Regions from separate parts of the Micromonospora hortensis genome, predicted to be linked through region 3. Evidence: riboswitches for the same ligand, from Rfam matches in the RefSeq annotation. Region 3 holds a riboswitch; each other region holds the start of a gene.

Region 1 (7,349 bases), on a different contig from region 3:
GGTGGCCCGCCAGTGGCCGGCCACCACAGTGCGCAACCACACCCGGCTACGCGCCGAGCCGGACGGCCTGGTCCGCATCGACGTGGAGATCACCCTGACCGCGCCGACGCCGCTGTTCCGCTACGCGTTCCGCCAGGCCCAGGCCGCTCACCTAGCCCTAGCCACCCGGCTGGGCGCGGCCCTCGACCGCACCGGCACCCCGCCAAACCCGACCTGACCCGCGCCGCGTCGCCCCGCCCGCCGCCCCGCCGCGTCGATCTTGCAGTTTCGGTTGTCTATGTCGGCGTAATGCCCCATATGTCGGGACAGTAAGTGCAAGATCGCGGAGCAGGGCAGGTCGCTTGCGCTTGGTGCGACGTGCTCAGCGGGGGTGGCGTCTAGATCGTGGTTGTAGCGCGATCACGGCTCGTGCGGGCGGGTCGGGTGGCGGGACGCCGGCCCCAGGGCTTGTAGGTGGACAGCACCGTCGCGATGATCATCAGGCTGGTCGACACCGCCGGCGCGATGACCAGGTCGGCGCGATCCCGGGCGGGCAGGGCGGCGCCGACCGCTCCGGCGTGGCGCAGGTTCGGGGTGAGCAGGAACAGCACCAGCCCGACCATCACCGTGGTGAGCACGAGCTTGACCAGCACCCAGCGGTGGCGCAGCAGGCCCCACGGGGTGAGCAGCGAGCTGGCGACCCCGATCAGCCAGACCAGGACGCTCAGCGGCGCGAACAGCACAGTGCCGACCAGGGCCGTGACCGGATAGACCACAGCCGGGTCGGCGCCCCGCTGGACGGCGATGCCGAGGGTGAGCAGCACCAGGTCGGCGCCGAGCCAGCCGAGCGAGGTGACGAGATGCAGGGTGAGCAGCGCCTTGCGGGTGGTGGGTCGGATCCGAGGCATACCGCGATGCTTCCCGCCGACCGCTGCCGGGTCGTCCGACGATCGACGACATCACGGGTACGCCCGGCGACGTAGCCCCGCCCCGGACACACGTGATGCCTGTGAGCCACCGAACGACTCACAGGCATCACGACGCGTGGGTCAGTAGACCGACAGGTGTACGTGGTTGGTGTGGTCGGTCGACGGGGTGCCCTGCGCCCCGCTGTACGACTTCCACCCGCTGCTGGGCAGCCAGATCTGCCTGTACCAGATCACGTAGAGCACGGCGAGCCGGTCGGCGTTGCGGATGAAGTACGCCGCCAGGTTGTTGCCGTACGTCTTGTCGCCGCCGGTGGCGTTCCCGCCGAAGCCGCCCTTCTGCGCCGCGAAGTCGCAGGCCCGGCCCTTCGGGTGTTCGCCGGAGCCGCTGGGGCGGTGGCACGAGACGTAGCGGGTGAATCCGGCGGCCTTGGCCTGGTTGAGCGCGTGCAGGGTGCGCGGGGTGATGCAGCCGTTGGCCGGCGTGGGGTCGTTGACGCTGCACGACTCGGAGGGCCAGGAGCCGTCGGAGTTGCGCGGTGCGGCCTTCGCGTTGGCGCTGGAGGTGCCCCGGTTGGAGCCGCCGTCGGCGGTGGTCTGCGGTTTGGGTGTGGTGGCCACTGTCAGGGCCCGTTCGGCCTGCTCCTTGCGCTTGGCCATCACCGCGACCTGCTTGCGTTGTTCGTTGATCTCGCCGTCCAGGGCGACCCGGGTGCGGTTGGCCTTGTCCTTGCTGTCCAGCAGGTCGCGCAGCACCCGGTCCTCGTTGGCCGCCACCGCGTCCAGCGCGGCCGCCCGGTCCATGAAGCCTTCCGGAGTGTTGCTGTTGAGCAGCGCCGACATCGCACCGAGCCGGCCGGTGCGGTACGCCACCTCGGCGATCTCGCCGACCTTGCCGTTGCGCTGGTCGATCTCACCCTCGATGGTCGTCAGCTGGGTGGCGAGTTGCTTCTGCCGTTGCACCGAGGTGTCCAGGGCGCGCTTCGCGTCCAGGTAGCCCTTGCTGGCCGCCTCGAGTTGGGCCCGCAACGCCGGGGTGCCGCCCTCCTCGTCGGAGTCGGGTGCGGCGGCCCGCAGGCCGGTCGGGGGAGCGGCCGAGGCGGTGCCGGCCGGAAGCGCGACGCCGAGGGCGAACATCGCGACGATCAGGGCCGCCAGTCGGGCGGCGGGTGGTCGTGCTGGTGCCACTGCGCATGTCCTTCCGTCAGCCGCCGACCGGGTTAGCTGACGGGTTCGGGACGGAAGATCCCTACCGCTGACGCGGATACACCCCAGGAACATGGTTCCCCGGTTCGCCCAGTTGGGCGATTAGGCGGCGACCGCCACCGGCGCCGGGAGGGCGCCGCCTGGTGGAGGCCGGGACCGAGCCTACCGGTGCGGGTGGGGCCGCTGCAGCCGATGTGACGGACGGTGCGTGCGTCACCACGGAAAATTACGGATCCGTCACCATTCGATGGAGCCACAGGCTCCAGAAGCGGCGCCGGGCTCAATCTGCAACGTCGCGTGCTCGATGCGGAAGTCGTCGTGCAGGGCCGTACGCGCCGCGGTGAGCACCGCGCCGACCTCCGCGCCGGGTGCCATGGTCAGGTGGGCGGAGGCCACCTCCATGCCCGAGGTGAGCGTCCAGACGTGCAGGTCGTGCACCTCGACGACACCGGGAACGGCGGCGAGCCGGTCGTGCACGGCGGTCACCTGGAGGTGCTCCGGGGCGGCCTGCACCAGGATGCGGATGGCGGCGCGGGCCAGCCGCCAGGTGCGCGGCAGGATGAAAACGCCGATGGCGACCGCGACCAGGGGGTCGGCCCACCACCAGTCGGTGACGGTGATGAGCAGCGCCGCGCCGATGACGCCGAGCGAGCCGAGCAGGTCACCGAGCACCTCCAGGTAGGCGCCCTGGAGGTTGATGCTCTCGCGGGCCCCGGCGCGCAGCAGCGCGAAGGCGGCGATGTTCGCGAGTAGGCCGAGCACGGCCACCGCGAGCATCGGGCCGGCGATGACCTGGTGCGGGTCGCCGAAACGGCGGATCGCCTCGATCACCACGTAGATCGCGACGCCGGAGAGTAGGACGGCGTTGGCCAGCGCGGCGAGCACCTCGAGCCGGTAGAGCCCGAAGGTGCGCTGCGGGTCGCCGGTCGCCCGCCGGGTCGCCGTGATGGCGGCGAGCGCCATCCCGATGCCGAGCACGTCGGTGAACATGTGCCCGGCGTCGGAGAGCAGGGCGAGCGAGCCGGTGTGCAGGGCGGCCACCGCCTCGACCACCATCAGGGTGGCGAGCAACCCGAACGCCGCCCAGAGTCGACCTCGGTGCTGGTGTGCGGCATTGGCGACGGACCCATGGTGGTGGTCATGACCTGCGCCCACGAGAACCACCTTCCGCCGCTGGTCGGGACCCGGTCAAATGTATGCTCACATCGCTATGTGTGCAAGTGTACGGGCAGCGCCGTCCGCTGGTGGCGCTCCGCACACGTCAGCCGGTCGGGTCGATGGTGGTGAGACGCTGGGTGGCCCGGGAAAGCGCCACGTACAGGGTGCGCACCCCGGCACCCGGATCTGCCCGGATCTCGCTCGGGGCGACCAGCACCACCCCGTCGTACTCCATGCCCTTGGCCTCCAGGCTGGTCACCACCTGCAACCTCGGCGCGCCGAGCGCGCCCAGCCACCCGGCGACCTCGTCCCGGCGGGGGACCGGCGTGATCACCCCGACCGTGCCCTCCACCTCGGCCAGCAGGCCGGCGGCGGCCTCCACCGTCGCGGTCTCCAACCCCGTCGCGGGCACCACCAGCTCCACCGGCTCGACCCCGGTGGAGCGGACGGCGGTCGGCAGCGGCAGGTCCGGGTAGAGCCGACGGATCTCCGCCGCCGCCACCGCGAAGATCTCCGCCGAGTTGCGGTAGTTGGTGGTGAGCGTGAAGTCGTGTCGCTTGCGCCGGCCCAGCGCCTGGTCGCGGGCCCGGTCCAGCTCCTCCGGATCGCCGGTCCACGCGGTCTGCGCGGGGTCGCCCACCACGGTCCAGGAGGCCAGTCGGCCGCGTCGACCGATCATCCGCCACTGCATCGGCGAGACGTCCTGCGCCTCGTCCACCACCACGTGCGCGTACTCCCGGTAGTCCTCCGGGCGTTCCCGGGCCGCCGCGCGGGCGGCCCGCTGCCGTTCGCCGAGCGTGCTCAGCTCACGGACGCCGCCGGCGAGCTGGAACGGATCGCGTCGCGCGCGGGCCGGCTGCGCGGGCTTACCGAGCAACGCGTCCAACTCGTCAAGCAGCGCCACGTCGGCGATGGTCAGCCCGGCCGAGTCCAGGTTCCGGTACGCGGCGTTGAGCAGCCGGATCTCCGCCGAGGAGAGGATCCCCCCGGCGTACCGGCGCAGCCGGTCCGGCTGCGCCAGCCAGCCGAGCACGTGCCGGGGGTGCAGCCGAGGCCACCACGCCTTGAGGAACTCCCGGAACTCCGACCGTTCGGCGATCTCCGCCTCGAAGGCCGGTTGCTCCGGCAGCCGACCGCTGCTCAGCTCACGGGCCTGCGCCCAGAGCGCGGCGAACACCCCGTCGAAACCGGCCCGGCGCACCTCGTTGCGTCGTGCGCCGCGTTGCAGCGCGCGATCCCGGATTCGGTCCAGCGCGGCCCGGTCCAACCGCAGCAGCGTGCCGCGGTAGAGCAGCCGCAGCTCACCCGGGCCGCCCGGCACCGCGTCGCGGGCCGCCCGCTCCAACACCCGGCGCATCCGCAGCGAGCCCTTCACCGCCGCCACCTCGGGCGGGTCGGGGCGGGTGGCAGTCATCCCCGGGAAGAGGGTGCCCAGCGAGTGCAGGGTCGCGGTGTCCTCACCGAGCGACGGCAGCACGGAACCGATGTACTCGACGAAGACCGACGACGGGCCGACCACCAGGATGCCGCCGCCGGCGTAGCGGCTGCGGTCGGAGTACAGCAGGAACGCGGCCCGGTGCAGGGCGACAGCGGTCTTGCCCGTGCCGGGGCCGCCCGCGACGATCGTCACGCCGGAACCGGGCGAGCGGATCGCCTCGTCCTGCTCCCGCTGGATGGTCGCCACGATGTCGCGCATGCCCCGGCCGGTGGCCTTGGACAGGGTGGCCAGCAACGCGCCGTCACCGACGACAGTCATCCCCTCCGGGGCGGCCGTCGGGTCCAGCAGGTCGTCCTCGATCCGGGTGACCCGCTCGGCGCGGGACTGGATGGTGCGGCGCCGCACCACGTCCAGCGGCTGTGCCGGGGTGGCCTGGTAGAAGGCGGCTGCGGCCGGCGCGCGCCAGTCGACGACGAGCGTGACAGCGTTCTCGTCGCGGATCCCCAGTCGCCCGACGTGCAGCACCTGACGGTCGCGCAGGTCCAGCCGACCGAAGACCAGCCCCTCGTGCTCGGCGTCCAGGGTGTGTCGCCGCTGCGCCGCGTGGAAGACCATCGCGTCGCGCTCGACCAGGGCGCCGTGCGTGCCCACCCGAGCCATCCGGTAGCCGTCACGCTCGGCGCGGACGGCCGACTGCCGCAGTTCGGCCAGTCGGGCGTACACCCGGTCGAGGTGTCGTTGCTCGACGGCGATCTCCTGCTCCAGGCCGGTCTGGTCGGTCAACGCACGCTCCTTCAGAGGTCGCCGGCAGGCGGCGGGAACCGCGCGGGCCAACCGAGAAGAGTACGGCCCTGGGCCCGACCCGCCGCGCCCGAGGTGCGCGAACGTGCTCAGGCACCCGCCTCGGCGGGGGCCGTGCCACGGTGAGTCGGCGGCGGTGCGCCACGGTGAGTCGGCGGCGATTCGGCGAGCACCCGTCGCAGCACGCCGCCGAGCGCGGCGTTGACCTCGTCCGGACGCTCCATCATCAGCATGTGCCCGGCACCCGGGCAGACGGTCAGCTCGGTGGCCGGCAGGGCCGCCGCGATCGACTCGGCGCACGGCGGTGGGGTCAGCCGGTCCCGGTCGCCGACCAGGGCGGCGGCCGGCAGGTGGGCCAACGCGGCGAGGGTGTCCAGTCGGTGCTGGGTGCCGATGGAGGCGCGGAACCCGCCGATCGAGCGCAGCGAGGCCCGAGCCACCGCCGACGTCACCAGGCGGATGTCGGCCGGCTCGCAGCGGTCACCGAAGAGCATCCACCGGATGCTCGGTTGCAGCGCGTTCAGCAGCGCCCGGGGCGCACGCCACGAGCCACACCGGGCCAGCACCCCGGCGCCGGTCGTCTCGGCCAACCGGATCAACCGGGCGATCCGCGGCGAGAGCCCGTAGACGGTGTGCGTGTGGCCCTCGGCGGTGGTCGAGACGAAGACCAGGCCGGCGGTACGGGCGGCGAAGTGCGCGGGGTGGCGGTGCGCGTACTCCATGATCGTCATGCCGCCCATCGAGTGCCCGACCAGCACCACCGGGCCGGTCGGCGCGACCGCGTCGATCACCGCGGCCAGGTCGTCACCCAACTGGGCGACTGTGGCAGTGGGCAGCGCCATGCAACTCGACCGACCGTGCCCCCGTGCGTCGTAGGCGACCACCCGCACCGCATCGCCGAACGGCGGTGCCGTGAGCGCGTCGACCTGCCGGTGCCAGGCACGCCCGTCCAGCGTCCAGCCGTGCAGCAGGATGGCGGTGACCTGGGCGTCCGTCGGACCCGTCGCCTCGACGTTGAGCCGTACGCCGTCCGGCAGACCGACCTCGAACCGCTCCGGCATCGCCACACCTCCCCAGGGCCGCCCAGTACCACCAGCACCTCCGATACCCGGCGGTAACACCGGCTACCCGCCATGACACCACGCCAATCGCGCCGTGCCGAAGATTCCCGACCTCGCCCGTGCCGGACGGCGGCGGGCCAAGCTGGACGGCATGGGGTCGTCGGGAGCGCCCATGGGTGCGACGTCGGGGCAGGGGCGGCAGGCCGGCGGCACACCCCGTGCCGCGCTGGCCGACCTGCTCGCCGGCAATCGGCGGTTCGTCAGCGGCCAGCCGGTGCACGGACACGACGTCACGGCCGCCGCCGCGGCCTCCGGCGACCAGCAGCCGTACGCGGTGGTGCTGGGCTGCATCGACTCCCGGGTGCCGCTGGAGGCGATCTTCGACCAGACCTTCGGGGCGATCTGCGTGATCCGTACCGGGGGGCACGTGCTCGATCGCGCGGTCTGCGGCTCGATCGAGTACGTGGTCGGCCAGCTCGGCGTACCGCTGGTGATGGTCCTCGGCCACGAGCGGTGCGGCGCGGTGCAGGCCACCGTGGAGGCGCTGCGCACCGGGCAGCGTCCCGGCGGGTCGCTGGCGCACCTGGTGGACGAGATCGCCCCGGCGGTCACCGAGGCGGGGCTGGACGATCCGGCGGTGCAGCCGCTGGCGATCCGTCGGCACGTCCGGCGCACGGTGCGCACCCTGCGCGAGGACTACCTACTGGCCGGGCCGGTGGCCGCCGGTCGGGTGGCAGTGGTCGGCGGCCTCTACGACCTGGCCACCGGCGAGGTCGCCCT
Region 2 (7,349 bases), on a different contig from region 3:
GGTCGAGTCGATCGAGGTACGCCCAGAACCCGCACGAGGGTTGGCGCACCCGACGGTGCTCTACACGCCGACCTGGACCGGGCACCACGCCGACGCCGACTACTGCTCGCTGCCGGTGGCCGAAAGCCTGCTGCGCCGACTGTTGGAGCGCGGCGCGACGGTGATCCTGCGAGCCCACCCGTACACCACGCAGAACCCGGCATCGGCCCGCCAACTGGGCCGCCTGACCGAACTGCTCGTCGCCGACCGGGCCCGCACCGGCCGCCAGCACGTGGTCGGCGCGGCGGCTCGGGAGCTGAATCTGACCGAGTGCGTCAACTCCGCCGACGCGCTGGTCTCCGACGTGTCCGGCGTGATCTCGGACTTCCTCTACTCCGGAAAGCCGTACGCGGTCACCGACATGGGCGACGAGGGCGACCGGTTCGTGGAGCGGTTCCCGCTGGCCGGGTCGGGTTACGTGCTGCGTCGGGACATGTCCAACGTGGACGAGGTGCTGACCGCCCTGCTGGACACCGATCCGCTGGCCGAGGCTCGCTGGGCCACCCGCCGCCGCTACCTGGGTGACTTCCCGGCCGAGGCGTACGCCGAGGCGTTCCTGACCGCCGCCCGCCGGGAGCTGACACCGGCTCAGACACTGGCCGCGTCCACACCGGCGTAACCGAATCAGCGGTACGGGTCGAGCAGCGCCAGCACCGCCGCCGGGTCCTCCACGTGCGCGTTGTGCCCGAGGCCCGGAAGCGTTTCCACCGGTACGCCGTACTCCTTGAGCTGTTCGTCGGTGACCATCGGGTCGTTCTCCCCGCGCGCCAGCACCACCGGCACGTCGGTCGCCGCCAGGAGCGCGGCCAGGTCGGGCTCGCCGACGGCGAAGGCGGCCGGGTCCATGGCGAGGCGCCACCGGCCGTCGACCTGGCGCAGCCCGGCGTCCACCACCGGATCGTCCGGCGGGACCAGGCCGGCCAGCCCGGAGACCCGCAGGTAGCGGCGCGCCGCCTCGGTGCGGCTGGCGAACCAGCTCACCGGTCGGGCGGCGACCTCGGCGGCGCGGGCCAGCTCAGCGGGTGACCAGAGTGCCTTGATGCCCAGCCCGACCACCGCGTCCACCGGCGTTCCGGCGTCGCGGGCGGCAAGCACCAGGCCGACCACCCCGCCCAGCGAGTGCCCGAGCACTACCAGCCGGTCATCGGGGGCGAGGGCCTGCGCGATCTGCTGAGCGAAGCCCGGGAAGGAGTACGACGGCAGCGGCGACGCCCAGCCGTGGCCGGCGAGGTCCGGTGCCAGCCACCGACCGGGCCAGTGCTGCTCAAGGTACGGGGCCCAGGGCAACCACACGTCCCCGGTCGCTCCCATGCCGTGCAGCAGCAGCAGGACCGGCCTGCGGCCGACGTGACCACCCGTTTTCTCCACCACGGCCGCAGTCTCCCACGGTTCACTGTCGGGTACGAGAGCCGTCGACGCCGGACCGCGCGCACAAACGCCGCGGGCGCCGGCCCCTTGTGGAGGACGGCGCCCGCGGCGGTCAGCGTGCCCGGGTCAGGCGGAGTAGCCCCGGCTGGTGATCCAGTTGGCCAGGTCGATCGTGGTGATCCAGTACGACGGGTCGGCCGGGTTCGCCGAGTCGGCGATCCGAACGGTGCGGCCGTTGTCCTTGTAGCCCACGACGGCGATGTAGTGCCCGCCGCCGTAGGAGTGCCAGCCGCCGTCGGTGTCGGTGGCGTCCCCGACGACGTTCGCCACCACGCCCCGACCGTCGGTGATGGCCTTCACCACGTCGGCCTGGAGCCGGTCCATCTGGGCCGGGCTGGGCGCTCCGGGGAACATCCGGGTCCGGTACGGGGAGCCCTTCACCTCGGCGTTGAGCACCCGGGTGGTGTCCTCGGCCGAGTTGGTGCCCATCTCGGTGGTGCCCAGCTCGGCGCCGAGGTCCTCCTGGGTGCGGTCGATGCCGGCGGCGCTGAGCGCGTTCCGGGTGGCAGCCGGGCCGCAGTTGTAGTAGGTGTTCTGCGCCTCGTAGTCGTAGTCGAGCACCTTGGTCGCGGGCGGCTTCGGCCGCTCCGGCTTCCGGGTGAGGTCCGGGTTGCTGCTGGCCTTGGCTGCGGGCGACGCGGCGCTGGTGGCCGGCGCGGCAGTGGTCGGCGCGGCGCTGGCCGAGGGGGACGCGTCCCGAGCCTCGCCGCGGGAGGCGGTGAGGTCGCTGCGCATCTCGGCGACAGTGGTCGCGGTGCGCTGGCCGGCCGGGGCTTCGTCGGCAGTGGTGAGCAGGGCGCCGGTGGTGGTGGCGATCGCGAGGGCAGCGGCGGAGGCGGCGACGATCTGGTACGGGCGCTCGGTGGCGAGGCGGCGGAGCTGACGCTGCAGGGTGTGCTTCACGGGGTCCTCCACGGATCGGGGGGAGAGCGGCACACCGGGGCCGGACCGGTATCCGGGCAGGCGCCAGCGCGCGGACCGTGGTCCGCGGATGGTGAACCGCTCAGGGGAACGCCCGGCGCGGCCGGGCGGGGAAGGCGATGACCCGGGGGTCAGCTCACCGTCACGGGACGAATGAGCGGGTGCACCGCCGCGCCGTGGAGGCGAGGGAACAGCCGAGGGGTGGAAAGGTGCTGCACGAGGATGGGACTCCTTCCGACACCGCCTACCGGGTTAGCTGACGGATTCGGGCGGGAAGACGCCCTACCGCGGGCCGTGGCTCGCGGATTCACCCCGGACTTACTGGTGGGTCCCCGGTTCGTTGATCACGATTAAGCGGGTCGATGCGGCGTCGCGTCTTGCGATCGGTTACCGCACCGGACGGGACGACACTACTGGCGTCTCAACGCCCTGCCAAGCAAGGTTCACCTGCGTAAACCCCAATTGGCGCGACAATTTCTGCGCGTATTGCCGCTGATGTGACTCGATGGGACAACCGGTTACGGTGACGCCTACGGGCGACAACCGGACAGGCCGTAAAGAACGCGGCCACAATCGCGGGAACAATCCCACCGAACGCGCCGGACGTCGGATTTCCCGATTGGGTGACCGGCCTCACATCACGGATTGGGCTCAACCCACCCGGGCCGGGCGCCACAGTGCCACGACGGCGGGACGCAACGCCCCGGCCACGGTGCGGCGCGCGGGGACCAGGATCGGGCGGAGCCGGGCCGCCGCCGCGTACGCCTCCTCGGCGAGGGCACGGGCCGAGGAGGCGGCCAACTCCGCGTCGCGCCAGGCGACCCGCTCACTGTCGGCGGCCACCTGGTAGTCGGCCAGCCGCGCATCGCGGACCACCCGGCTGATCAGCACCTCCTGCTCGACCGGGTGTCGCCGGGGATCCCAGCCGCGCCGGTGCCCGAACACGTCGCCCAGCTGCGCCATGGTCAGGTCGCCCCGCCAGTACGCCGCCATCGCCGCCCGGTGCAGATAGCGTTCCCGGGCGGCGTACTCGGCGGGGGTGTGCGAGGTCTGCGGGGTGGGCAGCGCCCCGGCGTCGGCGAAGCGACGCGCGGCGGTGTCCGCCTCGTCGTACCCGGTCCAGGCCTGCTCCATCTGCTCCTGAGCGGTCAGCCAGGCGGCGCGCCGCCGCTTGGCGGTGATGGCCGCACGGGCCGCGGCGACGGCCACCTCCTCGGCGTAGCGGCGCAGGTCGACGGCCTCGGCGGCGGCCAGCTCCCGACGAGTGGGCCCGGCCGGGAGCGGGTCGTCAGTGGGGAGGTCCCGTTCGGGGCGGGCGGCCAGCACGGTGAGCAGGCCCAGGGTCAGCAGGAACAGCGTCGACCAGATGGCGGCGGCCCGCGGCATCTCGGTCACGAACTGGTAGAAGACGACGGTCTCCATGGTCGGCACCTCGGGGAGAGAGCAGTGCGATGGGGAGCCGCGCCGATCAGCGGGCCACTGTGGGCCACGGGTCGGCGGGTCAGGGAGCGGGTGTGTCGACAGGGCGCTGTGGCGGGACGGTCGTCCCGGTGGCTCAGCGCGCGGGTGGGGCCCGCGAAGCCCGACCGCCCGTACCGTCGACGAGGGGCAGCCGGTCAGATTCGGCCGCGCCGACCGGCAGCACGACGGCCGCCATGGTGCCCTGATCACCGAAGAGCGCCACCGGCGTGTGGACCGACCAGGTCGGGGCCGACTCCTCTGCGGCTTCCGGCGGTGTCGCCGCGGCCGGGCGGGCCGCGCTGGATGCCCAGGAGTGCCGGGAGGAAGCCGCCAGCGACCCGGCGGCGGCCGAGGCCGGCACGGCGCTCGACGTCGGCACCGGGCCGGGTGTTGGCGTGACGGCCGTGGCCGGGCCTGCGCCGAGCGCCAGGGCCGCGACGACGGCGAGGCTGGTCAGCACCCGAGTCGCCCAGCGCGCCACCCACCACAGCGGACAGGTGAACGCGACCGGAAGCACGCCCCAACGCTACCGTCGCGCCGACCCGGGCGCACCGACCACGGGCGTGTCGGATCACGCCGCGCCGACCCCGTTGACCAGGGTGGACGTTGTCAGCGCAGGTCGACGTACGGTGATCGACCGTCAGCCTGACCGACCTCGTCGGCAGGTCCGTCGACAGTGCCGTTGGCGCTGCTTCCGGGATCCCGAGCGTCGCCGTCGCCGGCCTGGCTGGCCCCGTCGGCCCCGTCGCGGGCGCTGCTTCCGGGATCCCGAGCGTCGTCGCCGCCGGCCGCCCGTTGTCGGGGGACGGGCGCCGGACGGGCCGCACGGCGCGGCGCGAGCCGGCGCATCATCGGGGTTTCGACGAAGCGGTGCAGCAGCCCGGCGAGGATCAGGTTCGCCGCCAGGAAGCCGAGCACCACGGCCGGGCCACGCCAGCCCGCGAAGCCGATCCCCCAGGTGCCGCTCCAGCGCAGCACGCTCGTCATCACCAGCACGTGCACCAGGTAGAAGGCGAACGAGACCTCACCGAGCCAGACCAGCGGCCGGGACCGCCACGGCGAGCGCCGACCCCGCACGTCCGCGTCCGCAGCGGCGGTGATCACCAACAGGTACGCGACCGCGAGCAGCGTGGTCCACAACTCGGCACGGATCCACTGCGCTGCCGCCACCCAGGTGACCAGGAAGATCCCGCTGGCCACCCTCAGACCGGGACCGCGCCACAGCCCCCGGCGCATCAACTCGGCAGCCACCGCGCCCAGCCAGAACTCCAGCGACCGTACCGGCGGGAATATCTGGGTGAACCACCAGCGGCTCACCTCCGGCACCAGCTCCTGCGCCGGCCAGAGCGCGAGGATCAGCAGCGGCAGCGCGACGATCAGCGCCCAGAGCAGCTTCGGTCGGGCCCGGCGCAGCAGCGGCAGCGCCAGCGGCAGACACAGGTAGAAGAAGAACTCGCAGGACAGCGACCAGCTGACGGTGTTGATGCTGTAGAACCAACCCGGCCGGGGGTCCCACGCCTGCAACAGCAGCAGGTTCTCCAACGCCGCCGCCGGCAGGACCGGGTCGGCGAACCACCAGGCGACCACCAGCGTCGCCGCGAACAGCACCAGGTGGTTCGGGTAGATCTTGGCGATCCGTCGCCGCCAGAAGGTACGCCGGGAGTCCCCCTCGCGGGCCGACCAGACCAGCACGAAACCGCTGAGGATGAAGAAGAACTGCACCCCGGAGAGGCCGAGGGTGAACAGTGCGTCGATGACGGCCTTGTAGTCCGGCTCGGCGATGATCCGCATGGTGCCGGCGTGGAAGCCGAAGACCAGCAGAGCGGCGATCCACCGCAGTCCGGTCAGCGAGGGCAGCCGGGGCAGGGCCGGTGCGGGCCGGGCGGCCGACGTCGCGGCGACGCTCGTCATGCCGGGATCCCGGCGCTCGGCAGGGTCACCAGCACGGTCGTAGCCTCCTCGTCGCGGCGTCGGACGGCGCGACGGCGACGCCCACGACGACCCGGCAGGGCCGCACCGAGGCACCCTACCGGGTCACTCCCGGGTGAACCGGACGCGTCCCACCCGCCCCACGAGCCCGCGTTCCCCGGGCCGGAAACCGCCCACCGGCCCGGCGTTAACCTTCCGCTCGGCGGGAGTTCAGAGAGTCCACCATCGGCGGCAACGTCAGGTTCCGGGTCCGGCCACCCGGGTCGTCGAAGGTGGCGGACGTGGTCAATGAGCCGACGCACGCACCGCTGCTGAGCATCGTCGTGCCCGTGTACGGCGTCGAGGCGTACCTGTACCAGTGCCTCGAGTCGATCCGGGCCGACATCCCGGCGGGCGAGTCGGACGCGGTCGAGCTGATCGCCGTCGACGACGCCTCCCCGGACGGCTGCGGCGACATGCTCCGCTCGTACGCGGTCAGCCGCGACGGCGTGCGCGTCGTGCACCTGAGCAGCAACGTGGGTCTGGGGCTGGCCCGCAACGCCGGGCTCGACGTCGCCACCGGCCGGTACGTCTGGTTCGTCGACAGCGACGACTGGTTGCCACCTGGCACGATCGCGGCGGTGCTGGACCGGCTGCGCCAGCACCAGCCCGACGTGCTGATGCTCGACCACCTGCGGGTGCACGAGGACGGCCGGCGGGAGATCGACGCGAGCAGCCCGCTGCTGCGTGGGATCACCGGCGTGACCCGGTTGGCCGACCAGCCGCAGCTCCTGCGGGTGCAGCACACCGCCTGGAACAAGGTGGTCCGCCGGGACTTCATGGACGAGTTGGAGCTGCGGTTCTTCCCCGGCTGGTACGAGGACATCCCGTTCAGCCACCCCCTGCTGATCGGGGCCGAGAAGATCTCCGTGCTGGACCGGGTCTGCTACCTGTACCGCCAGGGCCGCCAGGGCGCGATCACCTCCACCCGCAGCGGCCGGCACTTCGACGCCTTCGCCCAGTACGAGCGGCTGATGGACTGGGTCGCCCGAAAGCACCCGGACGAGCGGTTGCAGGCCGAGCTGTTCGAGCTGATGATCAGCCACTACCTGGTGGTGGTGGGCAACGACGGCCGGCTGCACCCACACCTGCGGCGCGACTTCTTCCACCGGGCCACCGCGCACTACCGTCGCTACCTGCCCACCGGCGGCTACCCGCTGCCCCCGGGCGTGGCCGGGCTCAAGCACCGCCTCGTCGGGCGGGGTGACTGGGTGGCGTACTCGGCGCTGCGCCAGGCCCACCGGGTCGCTGGTCGCCTGCGCCGCTCCGGCCCGGTGGGCGGCGCCGACGGCGGTTCGCTCGCCGCCGACGAGGACCCGGGGCGAGGGGCGAGCGCCGAGAAGACGCGCGACGATGGGCTCGCCCCGGAGCGGCGCGACGCGCTGGCCGTCGGCCGCCTGCCGTGATCGACCCCACCACGGAGCACGCCGGTAGCCGGGGCGGCTCCCGGTGCCCTGATTTCCCAGGTCGTCCGCCCGCCGGGTGGACGACGACAGCATCACCGCACCCCGGTGCGGGCGTACCCGAGCAGA
Region 3 (6,028 bases):
GCCGGTCTGCTGACCGCGCCGGCACATGCCGCGCCCACGGTCGACGAGATCGAGGCGCAGATCGACAAGAAGTGGGAGCAGTTGGAGCCCACCATCGAGCAGTACAACAAGGTCCGGGCGCAGTTGAAGGTCAACCGGCAGAAGTCGGCGAACCTGCAGAAGAAGATCGAGCCGCTGGCGCTGCAGAGCGAGTTGGCGCTCAACCGGGTCGGCGACCTCGCCTCCCGCTACTACATCTCGGGCCCGTCGCACGACATCGGCGCGCTGCTGGTCAGCGCCAAGCCGGACACACTCACCGAGCAGCTCACCATCCTCGACCGGCTCGCTTCGCAGGAGCGCAAGGAGGTCGAGGGTGTGCTGGCCGTGCGGGCCAAGTACGACGGCGAGAAGCAGAAGCTGGACGCGCTGATCGTCACCCAGACCAAGCAGCAGAACGAGCTGGCGGCCAAGAAGAAGCAGATCGACGCCGAAATCAAGCAGCTCGAGGCGTCGATGCCCAAGACCACGGTCAAGACCGCGGCCTGCCCGACCATCAACGGGGTGGTCAGCGAGGCAGCACGCACCGCGATCAAGACCGCCTGCGGCAAGGTCGGCAAGCCGTACGTCTGGGGCGCCACCGGGCCGAACTCGTTCGACTGCTCGGGGCTGACCCAGTACGCCTACAAGGCGGCCGGGATCTACCTCACCCACCACACCGGTGACCAGTGGAACGAGGGCAAGGCCATCTCGCGAGGTGACGCGCGCCCCGGTGACCTGGTCTTCTTCTTCTCCGGCCTGAGTCACGTCGGGCTCTATCTGGGCAACAACACAATGGTGCACGCGCCACGTGCCGGTAAGCCGGTGCAGGTGTCCAGCATCAACACAATGCCGGTCGCCGGGTTCCGCAGACCTGGCTGATCCACCTCACGCGACACGAAGGCCCCCGGTCACCGACCGGGGGCCTTCGTGGTTCTCAGCGGGGCGCGCCGACCGGGGACGGCAGGAGCTGCACGTCGGCGAGGTCGACGTACATGATCCGGTGACCGAACTGGATCTGCGCGTACCGGTTCTTGCCGCGAATCACCGTCCAGTCGCCGGACGAGGAGCCGTCGAACGTGCTGGCCCGGTAGTACTCGCCGGCCAGCACCGCGCCGACGGCGTACCGCTGCCCGGCGGCCAGGGTGTATTGCAGCGGCGAGATCGCCTGGTAGGGCACCCCTTCCGGGTACGCGGACTGCTCCGGGTACGCCCGTCCGTAGACCGGAACTGTGGTCCGTCCGGGCTTCGGCGTGGCCACGATGCCGACGGTCCAGCTGGCGGTCGGCGCGGACGCCGGGTTGTGGAACCAGGCCCGCTGCCCGAGGTACCAGATCGCCGTCCAGTCGCCCTGCCGTCCGGCCAGCGCGTACGTCTGCCCGGCTGACGCCCGGGCCCCGTGGTCCGACACGGCCATCGTGTTCGGGCTGCCGTCAGGGCGGAGCGCGACGTCGTTGACCAGCGGCGCGTCCGCAGACGGTGCGCTGCGCAGCACCACAGCGGAGGAGCCGCGTGGCGCGCAGGGCACGCCCGGGGTGACGCAGTCGGTGAACGCCGGCTGGTTGGTGACGTAGTCCGGATCGATCCGGACCATTCCGGTGGCCGGGGTGCCGGTGTCCAGTCGAGGCGCGTGCAGCAGGTCGAAGTAGTGCGTCCAGTCCCAGTACGGGCCCGGATCCCAGTGCATTCCCCGCACTGTCGAGGGGATGGTGCCGGGCACGTTGTCGTGACCGATGATGTGTTGCCGGTCCAGTGGGATGCCCAGCCGCAGCGCCAGGTGCCGGACCAGCTTCGCCGAGGTCCGGTACATCGCCTCGGTGTACCAGGTGCCCTGCGCCGCGAAGCCCTCGTGTTCCAACCCGATCGACTTCGCGTTGACGTACCAGTTGCCGGCGTGCCAGCCGACGTCCTTGGTCTTCACGTGCTGGGCGATGTGCCCGTCGACCGAGCGCAGCGAGTAGTGCCAGCTCACGTAGGTCGGGTCCTGGACCAGTTGCAGGGTGGTGGCCCAACTCGCCTCGGTGTCGTGGATGACTATGTACTCGATCTTCTGCCGCGTGGGCCGGTCGGAGAGGTCGTGGTTGCCGTAGTCCCCGTCGCCGAACGCCTCGTAGGGCGCCGGGATCCACTCGCAGGAGATGGTGCGCGGGCACTCCACCCCGTCCGGGCGGGCCAGGCGGCGCAGACCCAGCCGGTCCAGCCAGGAACGCTCCGGCCGTACCGCGCGGGCCAGCAGGGTGATCCGCTGGCCGTCGTCGGTCACCCGGGCCTCGCCCGCGCCGATGGTGGTGAAGACCTCGTCGGCGAAGGCCGCGGCGGCGTCGGCGCTGTCCGCGCCCGAGTAGCGGGCCACCGCGCCGTACCAGGCCGCCGGGTCGGTGTCCGCGCCGACCGGCGCGCCCAGATCCCTCTGGTACGCGCTCAGCAGCGCGGCCCCACCCCGGATGTTGAGGCCCGCGTCGGTGCGCAGTGCCTCGGGAGTGGCGCCTGTCAGCGTGGCGGCGGCGTCGACGGTCTGCAACGCGGCGGTGGACGGCGCGGGTGCCTCGACCGGTCGGGGCGCGGGCACTCGGGCGGGACGGGAGTCGTCGCCGCGTGGGTCCTCGACGCCGGCGTCGTGGTGGCCGCGCCCGGGTAGGGCGGCCACGTGCCGCGCGTCGGTCAGGTGCATCGGACCGTAGCCGCCACTGGTGCTCGGCGTGCCGGCGTTGGTGTCCCAACGGGACTGCAGGTAGGAGACGCCGAGCAGCACGACGGCCGGCACGCCGTACTCGGTGGCCGCTGCGGCGTACTGCTGCTGGCGGTCGGTGCTGGGCGCGGCGGCAGCCGGGCCGACGGAGAGTGGCACGGTGGTCGCGGCGGCAACCACTGTGGCGGCGAGCAGCGCGCGCCAGCCGGTCGACAGGGTTGGATGGTGCATCGAACCCCCTAGATTCTCGCGGAGTGAGGTCAGGTCACCATCGCGCCGTCCGGGAGGTCACGTCAATACCTTTCTATCTATCGAAGTGGATGGAAAGAATTCTTCACACACTGTCGGTGACTTCGTCCAATCCGTACGGAGTGTCACCGCCGCACGGGTTGCGGATCGGTAACAGGCGTCTCTACTCTGGTCATTTGTCGGCCCGACAGCAGCTCCGCCCAGCCTGGGCGGTAACGGACCGACACCGCCGAGTCGTTTCCGAGCGAACCGGGGACCCAGGTCCCTCGGGGTGAATCCGCAGCCATTGCGGTAGGGCGCCGACTTCCCGCCCGAACCCGTCAGCTAACCCGGTAGGCGGTCAGGAAGAAGGAGTACGGAACCCCGGTGGCACTCCATGCCCCGCGGCCGTCGTCCGAGCGGTCGGCATCAGCCGGCCCGGCGTCGATAGTGCCGCGCCCACGCTGGTCCCGCTTCACCACCGCAGTCGCCGCGCTGGCCGGCATCGCCGTCGTTCTGACCGGCAGTGCCACTGCGGCCCACGCCGACCCGTCCGTCGCCGAGATCGAGCGCCAGATCGACGCCGACTGGAACAAGCTCGAACCGATCATCGAACGGCACAACGCCACCCGCACCGACCTCGCCGCGAAGCGCAAGCAGGCAGACGCGCTGGCCGCCCGGATCACTCCGCTCGAGCGCCAGGTCGACGCCGCGATGAACAAGGTCAGCGCCCTGGCCGTACGCGCCTACAAGGGTGAGAACGTCTCGACAGTCAACGCCGTGCTGGGCAGCCGGTCGCCCAGCGAGGTGGTCGGCCAGCTCGAAATGCTCGACCGCTTCGCGCACAACCAGCAAAAGGACGTACGCCAGGTGGCCGACCTGCGCGACCAGTTGGCCGCGCAGAAGGCGCCACTGGACGAGATGGTGGCCCAGCTGACCCGCACGGAAGCTCAGCTGGCGGCGAAGAAGAAGCAGATCAACGACGAGATCGACCGCCTGCAGAAGCTGCGCCTCAAGGTGTACGGCAGCGGCGGCGGCGGTCCGCTGCGCCCGGCGCCCTGCCCGGGCAGCTACCCCGGAGGCGGCGCGGGCACCGCTGTCAAGTTCGCCTGCGCGCAGATCGGCAAGCCCTACGTCTGGGGTGCCGAGGGCCCGAACTCGTACGACTGCTCAGGGCTGATGCTGGCCGCCTGGGCGAAGGCCGGCGTGTCGCTGCCGCACAACGCCGCCGCGCAGAGCCGGGTGACCAAGAACGTCAGCAAGGGCGACCTGCGCCCCGGCGACCTGGTCTTCTACTACAGCGACATCCACCACGTCGGCATGTACGTCGGCGGCGGCTGGGTGGTGCACGCCTCGCAGGCCGGTCAGCCGGTCAAGATGAAGAAGGTCGACGACGGCCCGATCCACAGCTACGGCCGTCCAGGCTGACAGTGAGTCATCGAAGGGCCCGTCGCGATTCCGTCGCGGCGGGCCCTCGTCGTCTCGGTCCTGGCTGCTGAACCTCAGCGTGTTGGCCAGGTGCGCCAGTGCTGCCAGGCGCGGCTGGGTGTCGGCCCCCGCTGGCCCTGGTAGCGCGACCCGTAGACCACCGAGCCGTACGGGTGCTCAGCCGGCGAGGAGAGCCGGAAGATGCAGAGCTGCCCAATCTTCATGCCCGGCCAGAGGGTGATCGGCAGGTTCGCCACGTTCGAGAGTTCCAGCGTCACGTGACCGGAGAAGCCCGGGTCGATGAAGCCGGCGGTGGAGTGCGTGAGCAGGCCGAGCCGGCCCAGGGAGCTCTTGCCCTCCAGTCGGCCGGCGAGCTGGTCACCCAGCGAGATGACCTCCAGCGTCGAGGCGAGCACGAACTCCCCCGGGTGCAGCACGAACGGCTCGCCGTCGGGGACCTCGACCGCCGAGGTCAGATCGTCCTGCTGCATCGCGGGATCGATGTGGGTGTAGAGGTGGTTGTTGAAGACCCGGAACAGCCGGTCGAGTCGGACGTCGATGCTGGACGGTTGGACCAGGGTGGGCTCGAACGGCTCCAAGCCCAGCGTGCCGGCCTTGATCTCGGAGACCAGGTCGCGGTCGGAGAGCAGCATCGGACCACCATAGCCGCGTTGCCAAAAGTGGCCGGATTCGGTGCCGGTGACCAGCGCGTCGAGGTCGCTGCTCGTACATTTGTTCGATAGAATGCCCACATGGCTTCCTGGTCCGAATTCGCCGCCGACGAGCCCCGACTCGCCGACGGGATCCGCGTTCTCCTCCAGCAATACGGGCCGGGCTTCGGCTATCTGGCCACGGTCCGTGCCGACGGCGGGCCCCGCGTCCATCCGGTCTCTCCGGTCATCACCGCCGAGGGGCTGTTCTGCTTCATCATCGACTCGCCCAAGCGCCGCGACCTCGAACGTGACGGCCGTTACGCGCTGCACTCGTTCCCTGCCGAGGAGAGCGACGACGAGGCGTACGTGGCGGGGCACGCCCGTCCGGTGACCGATCCGATCCGGGTGGCGCAGTTGGCGCAGAGCGCCCGGGCCGAGCCGCAGGTCGACTGGCGGCTCTTCGAGTTCACAGTCGACGTGGCCATGCTCACCCGCCGCGAGCAGCACATCGCGGGCATTCCGGGCCTCGCACCGAGTCGGCCGGCCGTTCGGGTCTGGCTCGACCCAAACGCCCCGTTGGCGGTGGCAGCGCCCCTCGCCGTCCCGCAGGCGCGCCCGACCCGCCTCAGCCGTGACGTCCAGTGCACTGCCGCCTGACCACCGCCGGCAGATCATCGGTGCCGGCTCCGTCGTAACGGAGCCGGCGCCGGGTCGTACGCACCGGCCCGGCACCCTGCCGCCCGCGGTGATCAACTCGACTTCAAGGAAGTCGCGGTGTCCCAGCGCTCCGGATGCCCCGACTTCCGGAAAGCCGAGTGGATCAACCCGGGCGGAGCGGTACGCGGACACCTGCGGCCGGCGGGGGTACCTGGGTGCACGGGCTCGACGACTCGGGTACAGTGGTGCCGCTTGCGGGTGTAGTTCAATGGCAGAACATCAGCTTCCCAAGCTGACAGTGCGGGTTCGATTCCCGTCACCCGCTCCACCACGAAGGCCCCGACCAGGACGACAGTCC
Region 4 (7,349 bases), on a different contig from region 3:
CGGTTCGAGGGTGTAGCCCCGGTCGGAGACGAGCAGCCCGCCCGGGAGCCGGTCGGCCGTCTCGTCGTGCTCGCCCGTCGCATGGGCGGCATCGCCGTCGTGCCGGCCCTCGACCACCGGGGCGCTGTCGACCACCCGGCCGATCCCGTACGTCGTGCCGAAGATCGCCGCCAGGCCGACGGCGAAACCGGCCAGTCTCGTCACGGTGCGCACGCCGGCCCGCCGATCACGCGTCGACGAGGTCGTAGCCGGCCTCGTCGACTGCGGCTCGGACAACAGCGGTGTCCAGCGGCTGATCACTGCTGACGGTGACCCGGCCGGCCGCGAGGTCGACCTGGACGTCGCGCACCCCAGCGATGGCACCGACCTCGGCGCTCACCGCGCTGACGCAGTGCCCGCAGGTCATGCCCTGAACCTGGTACGTCGTGTCGACCATCGGATCGTCTCCTTCGCGGTACCGGTACCCGGTGGGGGTATCTCAACAGAACCGACCGTACCATACCCCCTGGGGGTACGCTATCCTTGTCGACATGACCGCACCCACCCCGATCCGCGGATACACCGCCAGCAAGGACCAGCTGCTCGCGCGGCTCCGCCGCGTCGAGGGGCAGGTCCGGGGCATCGAGAAGATGGTCGACGACGACCGCTACTGCATCGACGTGCTCACCCAGATCTCGGCCATCCAGGCCGCCCTCGACAAGGTGGCCCTCGGGCTGCTCGACGGGCACGCCCGGCACTGCATGCACGAGGGCGCCGCCGAGGGTCGGGCCGACGAGATGGCCACCGAGATGATGGCGGCGGTCGGCCGGCTCATGAAGCGCGGCTGAGCGGGCTCAGTCCGGCGCGGGGTCGAGACGGACCCGGCGCAACAACTGCGCGTTGAGCGCCACCACGATGGTGGACGCCGACATCAGCACCGCGGCCAGCGCCGGGCTCAACGCCACGCCGGCCCAGGCCAACACCCCGGCGGCCAGCGGCAGCGCCACCACGTTGTAGCCGGCCGCCCAGGCCAGGTTCTGTCGCATCTTCCGGTACGACGCCCGGGACAGCCGGACCACGGCCCCCACCCCGCGCGGGTCCGAGGATGCCAACACCACCCCGGCGGACTCGATGGCCACATCGGTGCCCGCGCCGATCGCGACCCCCACGTCCGCCCGGGCCAACGCCGGTGCGTCGTTCACCCCGTCACCGACCATCGCCACTACCAACCCCCGCCGCTGGAGCTCGGCCACCCGATCGTCCTTCTCCGCCGGCAGCACCTCGGCGAAGACCTCGTCGACGCCAGCTCGGAAGCCCAGGTCGGCGGCGACCGCCTCGGCCACCGGCCGGGCGTCACCAGTGATCATGGCGATGGTGCGGACACCCTCGGCACGCAGCTCGTCGACGGCGCGCCGGGCCTCCGGACGCACCTCGTCGGTCAACGCGAACGCACCGAGCACGGCGTCCGGCAGCCGCACCAGGTGCAACACCGCGGCACCCCGCGCCGACCACCGCCCGGTCGCGGCCTCCAGCTCCGCCGGGAGCCGAAGGCCCAGCTCGCGCAGCAGCGCCGGCCCGCCCACCGCGTACTCCGTACCGTCGATTGTCGCCTGCACACCGCGGCCCGGCAGCGACCGGAACCCGGCCGCCCGGGTCGGCCCGGCGCTCCCGGCGGCCGCCACTATCGCCCTAGCCAACGGGTGTTCGCTCTCCGACTCGACACCGGCCGCGATCCGCAGCACCTCGTCCCGCTCGACGCCGGACGCCGCCACCAGGTCGGTCACCCCGTGCTCGCCCCGGGTCAGCGTGCCGGTCTTGTCGAAGAGCACCGCGCCGACGGTCCGTATCCGTTCCAGGGCCAACCGGTCCTTGACCAGGATCCCGGACCGCGCGGCGAGCGCTGTGGAGAGCGCGACGACCAGCGGGATGGCGAGACCCAGCGCATGCGGGCAGGCGATCACCAGGACGGTGACCGCACGGACCACCGCCTCGTCCGGCTGACCGAGCGCGGTCCAGACCAGCACGGTCAGCACGGCGGTGCCGGTGGCCAGGTAGAACAGCGCGGCGGCGAACCGGTCGGCCAACAGTTGGGCCCGTCCACCGGAAGCCTGGGCCTGCGCGACCATCCGCTGGATGCCGGCGAGGGCGGTCTGCTCACCCAACGCCTCGACGCGCACCCGGATCGCCGAGTCGGTGGCGACGGTGCCGGCCACCACCCGGTCGCCCGTCGACCGGGCGACCGGCCGCGACTCCCCGGTGATCATCGACTCGTCCAGCTCGGCGCCGCCCTCGACGACCCGGCCGTCCGCCGGCACCCGACCCCCCGGCCGGACCAGCACCACGTCGCCGATCCGCAGACCGGTCACCGGCACCGCCTCGACCCGCCCGTCCGCCGCCACCCGTTCGGCCTCGTCCGGCAACAGCGCGGCGAGCGCCGCGAGCGCTCCCCGAGCCTGCCCGATGGCCTTCATCTCCTGCCAGTGCCCGAGCAGCATGATGGTGACGAGCGCGGCCAACTCCCACCAGAAGTCCAGGTCGAAGGCGCCGACGCTGGTCGCCAGGGACGCGGCGTACGCGACGGTGATCGCCATCGCGACCAACAGCATCATCCCGGGCGCCCGGTCCCGCACCTCCCTGACCGCACCGACCAGGAACGGCCAACCGCCCCACCAGAACACCACCGAGCCGAGCACCGGCCCCACCCAGGCCTGGCCGGGGAGGCCGTCGTCCCCGGTCAGGCCCAGCCGATCCGACACGAGACGACTCGTCAACACCACCGGGACGGTCAACACCAGGCAGACCCAGAACCGGCGGCGGAACAACGCCGGATCGTGCCCGGCGTGTTTGTCGTGCCCGGCGGGCTTGTCGCGCCCGGCGTGTTTGTCGTGCCCGGCGGGCTTGTCGCGCCCGGCGTGTTTGTCGTGCCCGGCGGGCTTGTCGCGCCCGGCGTGTTTGTCGTGCCCGGCGAGCTTGTCGCGCCCGGCGCGCCCGGGGTGCTTGTCGTGCGGCATGGGCTCGGCGCGTCGCTGGCGATCCGGGTCGGGCGGTGACGGAGCGGGCATGGCTCCAACATGCCGCCCCGGAGGCCGCCGCGCGAGCGGTTCGGCCGCCCGACACTCCGCCACGACCTGCAACCCCCGGGAGGGCTGGCTAGCATCTCCCACGATGGCCCTCCGAATGCCGCTGCACAGTCGGGCACCGGCGCCGCCCCGTCGTGGCGTCGTCCCCGGCCGACCGGGCCGAGCACTGACCGTCCGTGATCAAGCGGTCGTCAGGCAGCGATCCGCCCCGCCGTCCGCCGCGTTTCCACCGCAACGGTGAACCGCCCGGCCCGCTGACCCGTATCCCGCACCGGATCGTTGGGAGTCTCACCTTGGCCGCCGACCACACTCACCCCGCTCCGTCCGCCCCGCCACGGGTGCGACGGATCCTCATCGTGACTGTGGTACCCCTCTTCGTCGCCACCGTGCTGGCCGCGTTACTGCTCTGGCCCCGCGGCGGGTCACCGCAGACCGATGGTGGCGCGGACGTGCCGCGCCACCCCGGCACCGTCACCCGGGTGGTGAGCGAGCCGTGCCCGCCGGCACCGTCGGTTCCGGAGGGCACACCGAGGGTCGGCGACGGGCGGTGCGGCACTGTCGACGTCCGGGTGGACGACGGGCCGACCGCCGGCCAGCAGGTACGGACACCGGTGCCCGACGGGCCCGGCGCACCCCGGGTCGAGGTCGGCGACGAGGTCGTCCTGGTCGAACTGGCCGATCCGATCGATCCCACGGTCAGCAACTGGAACATCGCCGAGCACCAACGCGGCACCCCGATGGTGTGGCTGGCGGTGGTCTTCGCGGCCGCGATCGTCGCGTTCGGGCGGTGGCGAGGTCTGGCAGCGCTCGCCGGGCTGGCCGCCAGCTTCGCCATCCTGCTCACCTTCGTGCTGCCGGGCATCAGCGCCGGCAGGTCACCGCTGCTGGTGGCGGTGGTCGGCGCGGCCCTGATCATGTTCGTGGTGCTCTATCTGACCCACGGGGTCACCGCACAGACCTCGGTCGCGGTACTCGGCACCCTGGGCAGCCTGGTGCTGACCGGCGTGCTCGCCACCATCGCCACCGCCGCGACCCACCTCACCGGCTTCGGCAGCGAAGACGCCACCACCCTGTCGATGTTCCAGGGCGACGTGGACCTGCACGGTCTGCTACTCGCCGGCATCATCATCGGATCGCTCGGGGTGCTCGACGACGTGACGGTCACCCAGGCGGCCACCGTCACCGAACTGGCGAACGCGAACCCCGGGCTGACCCGGTTGCAGCTGTACCGTGCGGCCACCCGGGTCGGCCGCGCGCACATCGCCTCCACCGTCAACACCATCGTGCTGGCGTACGCGGGCGCGTCACTGCCCCTGCTGCTCCTGCTCACCGCCGACTCGCGGCCGATCGGGCAGATCCTCACCAGCGAGTTCCTCGCGCAGGAGATCGTCCGCAGCGCGGTCGCCACCCTCGGCCTGATCGCCGCCGTGCCGCTGACCACCGGCCTGGCAGCGGTGGTGACCGCCGCCGGGCGCGGCGATGCCACGCCGTCCAGCGGCGCTCCCGCGCCCCGGCCCCAGCCGGACCGCAGCGAGGCACTGGCCGCACTCAGCTCACCGCGTACGGCCGGCTCCGACGAGCCGGACCGGACGCGGACCGCACCCCCATCCGAGGCCACCGACCGGTGGCCGGAGTCGAACAGGAGCACGGATACGGCATGGTGACACTCCTCAGCGTGACCAGATCGGGCATCCACCCTGAGAACCGCGTCACTGGTCACTCAACGCTATGGCGAAATGACGCTTTTGGTCGGCATCCAGGCATAGCTCAGCCGGTCGGCTCTCGGGTAACCTCGCTGCCGGTTACCGATGAAGGCGCGAAGCGGCGCCTGCGGTGCCACCGCCCAATCGCCAACCGGCGAGCCGGGGACCCAGGTGCCTGGGGTGAATCCGCGTCAGCGGTAGGGGCCACTTCCGCCCCGAACCCGTCAGCTAACCCGGTCGGCGGTCGACGGAAGGGAACATTGTGACGGCACCCCTACGCCGCTGGTTGACACCCGTGGTGGCCGTGATCGCCGCACTGACCGTGCTCGCCGGGCCGCTCCCGGCGCACGCCGCCCCGACGAACCCCACACCGTCCGGGCACGAGGAGGACGGCGAGCCCAAGCTGCTCAACGACGTCATCGAGCAGGCCAACCGCGACTACTCCGCCGCGAAGTCCAAGCTGGACAAATCCAAGAAGCGGCAGGGCGAGTTGGCGGCGGAGGTCAACCGCGCCAAGGCCGACCTGGACGCGCTGGCGCCGCAGGTCGGGCAGATCGCCGCCCAGGCGTACCGGACCGGCCGGATCGGCGCGGTCGCGATGCTGCTGGAGAGCGACGCTCCCGACTCGTTCGTCCAGCGCGCCGGGCTGCTCGACGAGATGAACATGGTCAACGAGAAGAAGCTCTCCGAGGTCAACGAGGTGAAGGCCCGCGCCGAGCAGGCCAAGCTGGCCCTCGACACGGAGGTCCGCGAGCAGCAGAAGCAGACCGCCCTGATGGCGAAGCGCAAGAGCGAGGCCGACAAGGCGCTCTCCCTCGTCGGCGGCAAGGGTTTCACCGGCGGCCTGGTGGATGCCACCTCCAAGGTCGCGAAGATCGGCCCGGGTCGCACTGCCGACGGTGACTGGAAGCCCCAGTCGTGCAGCGAGAACGACCCCACCACGTCCGGCTGCGTCACGCCGCGCACGCTGCACGCGTACAAGGAGGTCAAGGCGGCCGGCTTCAACCGGTTCGTCGGCTGCTACCGCCCCGGCGGGCCGTGGGAGCACCCGAAGGGCCGCGCCTGCGACTGGTCGCTGCAGAAGAGCGGGTTCTCCCCATGGCACAACAACGACACCCGGACGTACGGCAACAACGTCGCCGCGTTCCTCATCCGTAACGCCGACCGGCTCGGCATCTACTACGTGATCTGGAACCGGCAGATCTGGTTCCCGGCCACCGGCTGGAGTTCGTACAGCGGGCCGTCGAACCACACCGACCACGTCCACATGTCGCTGCTCTGACCCGCACGATCCCCGTCGAGGGCCGTTCCGCGTGACGCGGAGCGGCCCTCGTCGCGTCAGACGGTGGCAGGCGCGGCCGGGTCGGTCGACTCGGTCGAGGCCGGGGTCTCCACCGTCGCGAAGCCGGCCGGCACCGCGGCCACCGGGCGCACGGCTCCGGCGGCGAGCCGGTAGGACACCCCCACCACCGCACAGCGTCCCAGCGCCACCTCGTCGGCCAGCACGGGCGACTGCCCGAGCAACGTCTCGACGGTCTGGGCGATGTGGATGTCCACGATGCCGTCGATGTCGTCAACGCCCTCGGACGCGGCGCGGCGCAGGCTGGGCAGCACGGCGTCGACCACCGCGCGCAGATGCCCACTCGGTGCGGTACCGGTCGCGGCGGACTCCCGGGCGGCCTGCACCGCACCACACGAGTCGTGGCCGAGCACCACCACCAGCGGGGTGCCGAGCACTGTCACCGCGTACTCGACGCTGCCGAGCACCTCGGGGCCGGCGGTGTGCCCGGCGGTGCGAACCACGAACAGGTCGCCCAGACCCCGGTCGAAGATGATCTCGGCAGCCAGCCGCGAGTCGGAGCAGCCGACGATCACCGCGAACGGGTGTTGCCCGTCGGCCACGGCGGCCCGGTGCCCGGCATCCTGGTTGGGGTGGCGTGGGGCGCCATCGACGAAGCGCCGGTTGCCGGCGACCAGTTCGGCGTAGGCCCGGGTCGGCTCGCTGAGCGCGGTGGCCCGGTCGGTGGTCCGCTGCGGACCCGGCTGACCGCCGGAGCTTCCGGTATGACTCATCCCGCACCTCGTCTCGACGCGTCTGCCCTGGTCAAGCCGGCTTTCCGCCGGCCGGGCGGGCGGGCGCTGGCTCGTGCTCCACCGTCACACGCACCGTAAGATGCGTCAAGGTATGCGTGATTTAGATTTCATACGTTGACTCCGGCCGCACCCTGGGCAACCTTCCCGAGGCAGGGCGGACCAGACTCTCGCGAGGGCAGGCGGACATCCGGAAAGGCGGTCACACGATGGCGAGCACGGTGACGGACGACACCGGCGGCGGGCGGAACTGGACGTTCCTCACCAATCACGGGCACGTGCTGCTGGCCATCGCCCGCGATCCGACCGCCCGGCTACGCGACGTCGCGGCCGAGGTCGGGGTGACCGAACGGGCCGCGCAGGCGATCGTCGCCGACCTGGAGGCGGGCGGCTACCTGCACCGCACCCGGGTCGGGCGACGCAACGAATACACCCTCAACCCGGCCGGCCGGTTCCGGCACCCCGCCGAGGCCGACCGGCAGGTCGGCGACCTGCT

Evidence for each region. A riboswitch is a leader RNA that binds a small molecule or an ion and turns the genes downstream of it on or off. The one in region 3 is predicted to bind cyclic di-AMP.
Region 1: another riboswitch for cyclic di-AMP. It lies ahead of NIE111_RS27520 (coiled-coil domain-containing protein); the one in region 3 lies ahead of NIE111_RS32270 (C40 family peptidase).
Region 2: another riboswitch for cyclic di-AMP. It lies ahead of NIE111_RS22620 (C39 family peptidase); the one in region 3 lies ahead of NIE111_RS32270 (C40 family peptidase).
Region 4: another riboswitch for cyclic di-AMP. It lies ahead of NIE111_RS08100 (coiled-coil domain-containing protein); the one in region 3 lies ahead of NIE111_RS32270 (C40 family peptidase).

The regions. Positions count from the first base shown of each region.
Region 1 is NZ_JAKKFE010000054.1:31,238-38,586, forward strand. Features, by position in the region: gene NIE111_RS27510 (SRPBCC family protein) at 1-217, shown strand, start outside; gene NIE111_RS27515 (hypothetical protein) at 378-887, opposite strand; gene NIE111_RS27520 (coiled-coil domain-containing protein) at 1,029-2,093, opposite strand; cyclic di-AMP (ydaO/yuaA leader) riboswitch at 2,099-2,230, opposite strand; gene NIE111_RS27525 (cation diffusion facilitator family transporter) at 2,349-3,266, opposite strand; gene NIE111_RS27530 (HelD family protein) at 3,373-5,490, opposite strand; gene NIE111_RS27535 (alpha/beta fold hydrolase) at 5,598-6,569, opposite strand; gene NIE111_RS27540 (carbonic anhydrase) at 6,664-7,349, shown strand, end outside.
Region 2 is NZ_JAKKFE010000033.1:86,240-93,588, forward strand. Features, by position in the region: gene NIE111_RS22610 (CDP-glycerol glycerophosphotransferase family protein) at 1-658, shown strand, start outside; gene NIE111_RS22615 (alpha/beta fold hydrolase) at 664-1,410, opposite strand; gene NIE111_RS22620 (C39 family peptidase) at 1,534-2,382, opposite strand; cyclic di-AMP (ydaO/yuaA leader) riboswitch at 2,615-2,755, opposite strand; gene NIE111_RS22625 (hypothetical protein) at 3,040-3,810, opposite strand; gene NIE111_RS22630 (hypothetical protein) at 3,944-4,366, opposite strand; gene NIE111_RS22635 (acyltransferase family protein) at 4,459-5,760, opposite strand; gene NIE111_RS22640 (glycosyltransferase family 2 protein) at 6,060-7,223, shown strand.
Region 3 is NZ_JAKKFE010000023.1:2,621-8,648, forward strand. Features, by position in the region: gene NIE111_RS16175 (C40 family peptidase) at 1-897, shown strand, start outside; gene NIE111_RS16180 (N-acetylmuramoyl-L-alanine amidase) at 953-2,935, opposite strand; cyclic di-AMP (ydaO/yuaA leader) riboswitch at 3,171-3,306, shown strand; gene NIE111_RS32270 (C40 family peptidase) at 3,320-4,360, shown strand; gene dcd (dCTP deaminase) at 4,435-5,013, opposite strand; gene NIE111_RS16195 (pyridoxamine 5'-phosphate oxidase family protein) at 5,113-5,670, shown strand; tRNA gene NIE111_RS16200 (tRNA-Gly) at 5,925-5,998, shown strand.
Region 4 is NZ_JAKKFE010000011.1:250,969-258,317, forward strand. Features, by position in the region: gene NIE111_RS08075 (DUF8832 domain-containing protein) at 1-213, opposite strand, end outside; gene NIE111_RS08080 (heavy-metal-associated domain-containing protein) at 227-436, opposite strand; gene NIE111_RS08085 (metal-sensitive transcriptional regulator) at 531-827, shown strand; gene NIE111_RS08090 (heavy metal translocating P-type ATPase) at 834-3,041, opposite strand; gene NIE111_RS08095 (YibE/F family protein) at 3,353-4,723, shown strand; cyclic di-AMP (ydaO/yuaA leader) riboswitch at 4,890-5,020, shown strand; gene NIE111_RS08100 (coiled-coil domain-containing protein) at 5,025-6,044, shown strand; gene NIE111_RS08105 (carbonic anhydrase) at 6,101-6,835, opposite strand; gene NIE111_RS08110 (helix-turn-helix transcriptional regulator) at 7,063-7,349, shown strand, end outside.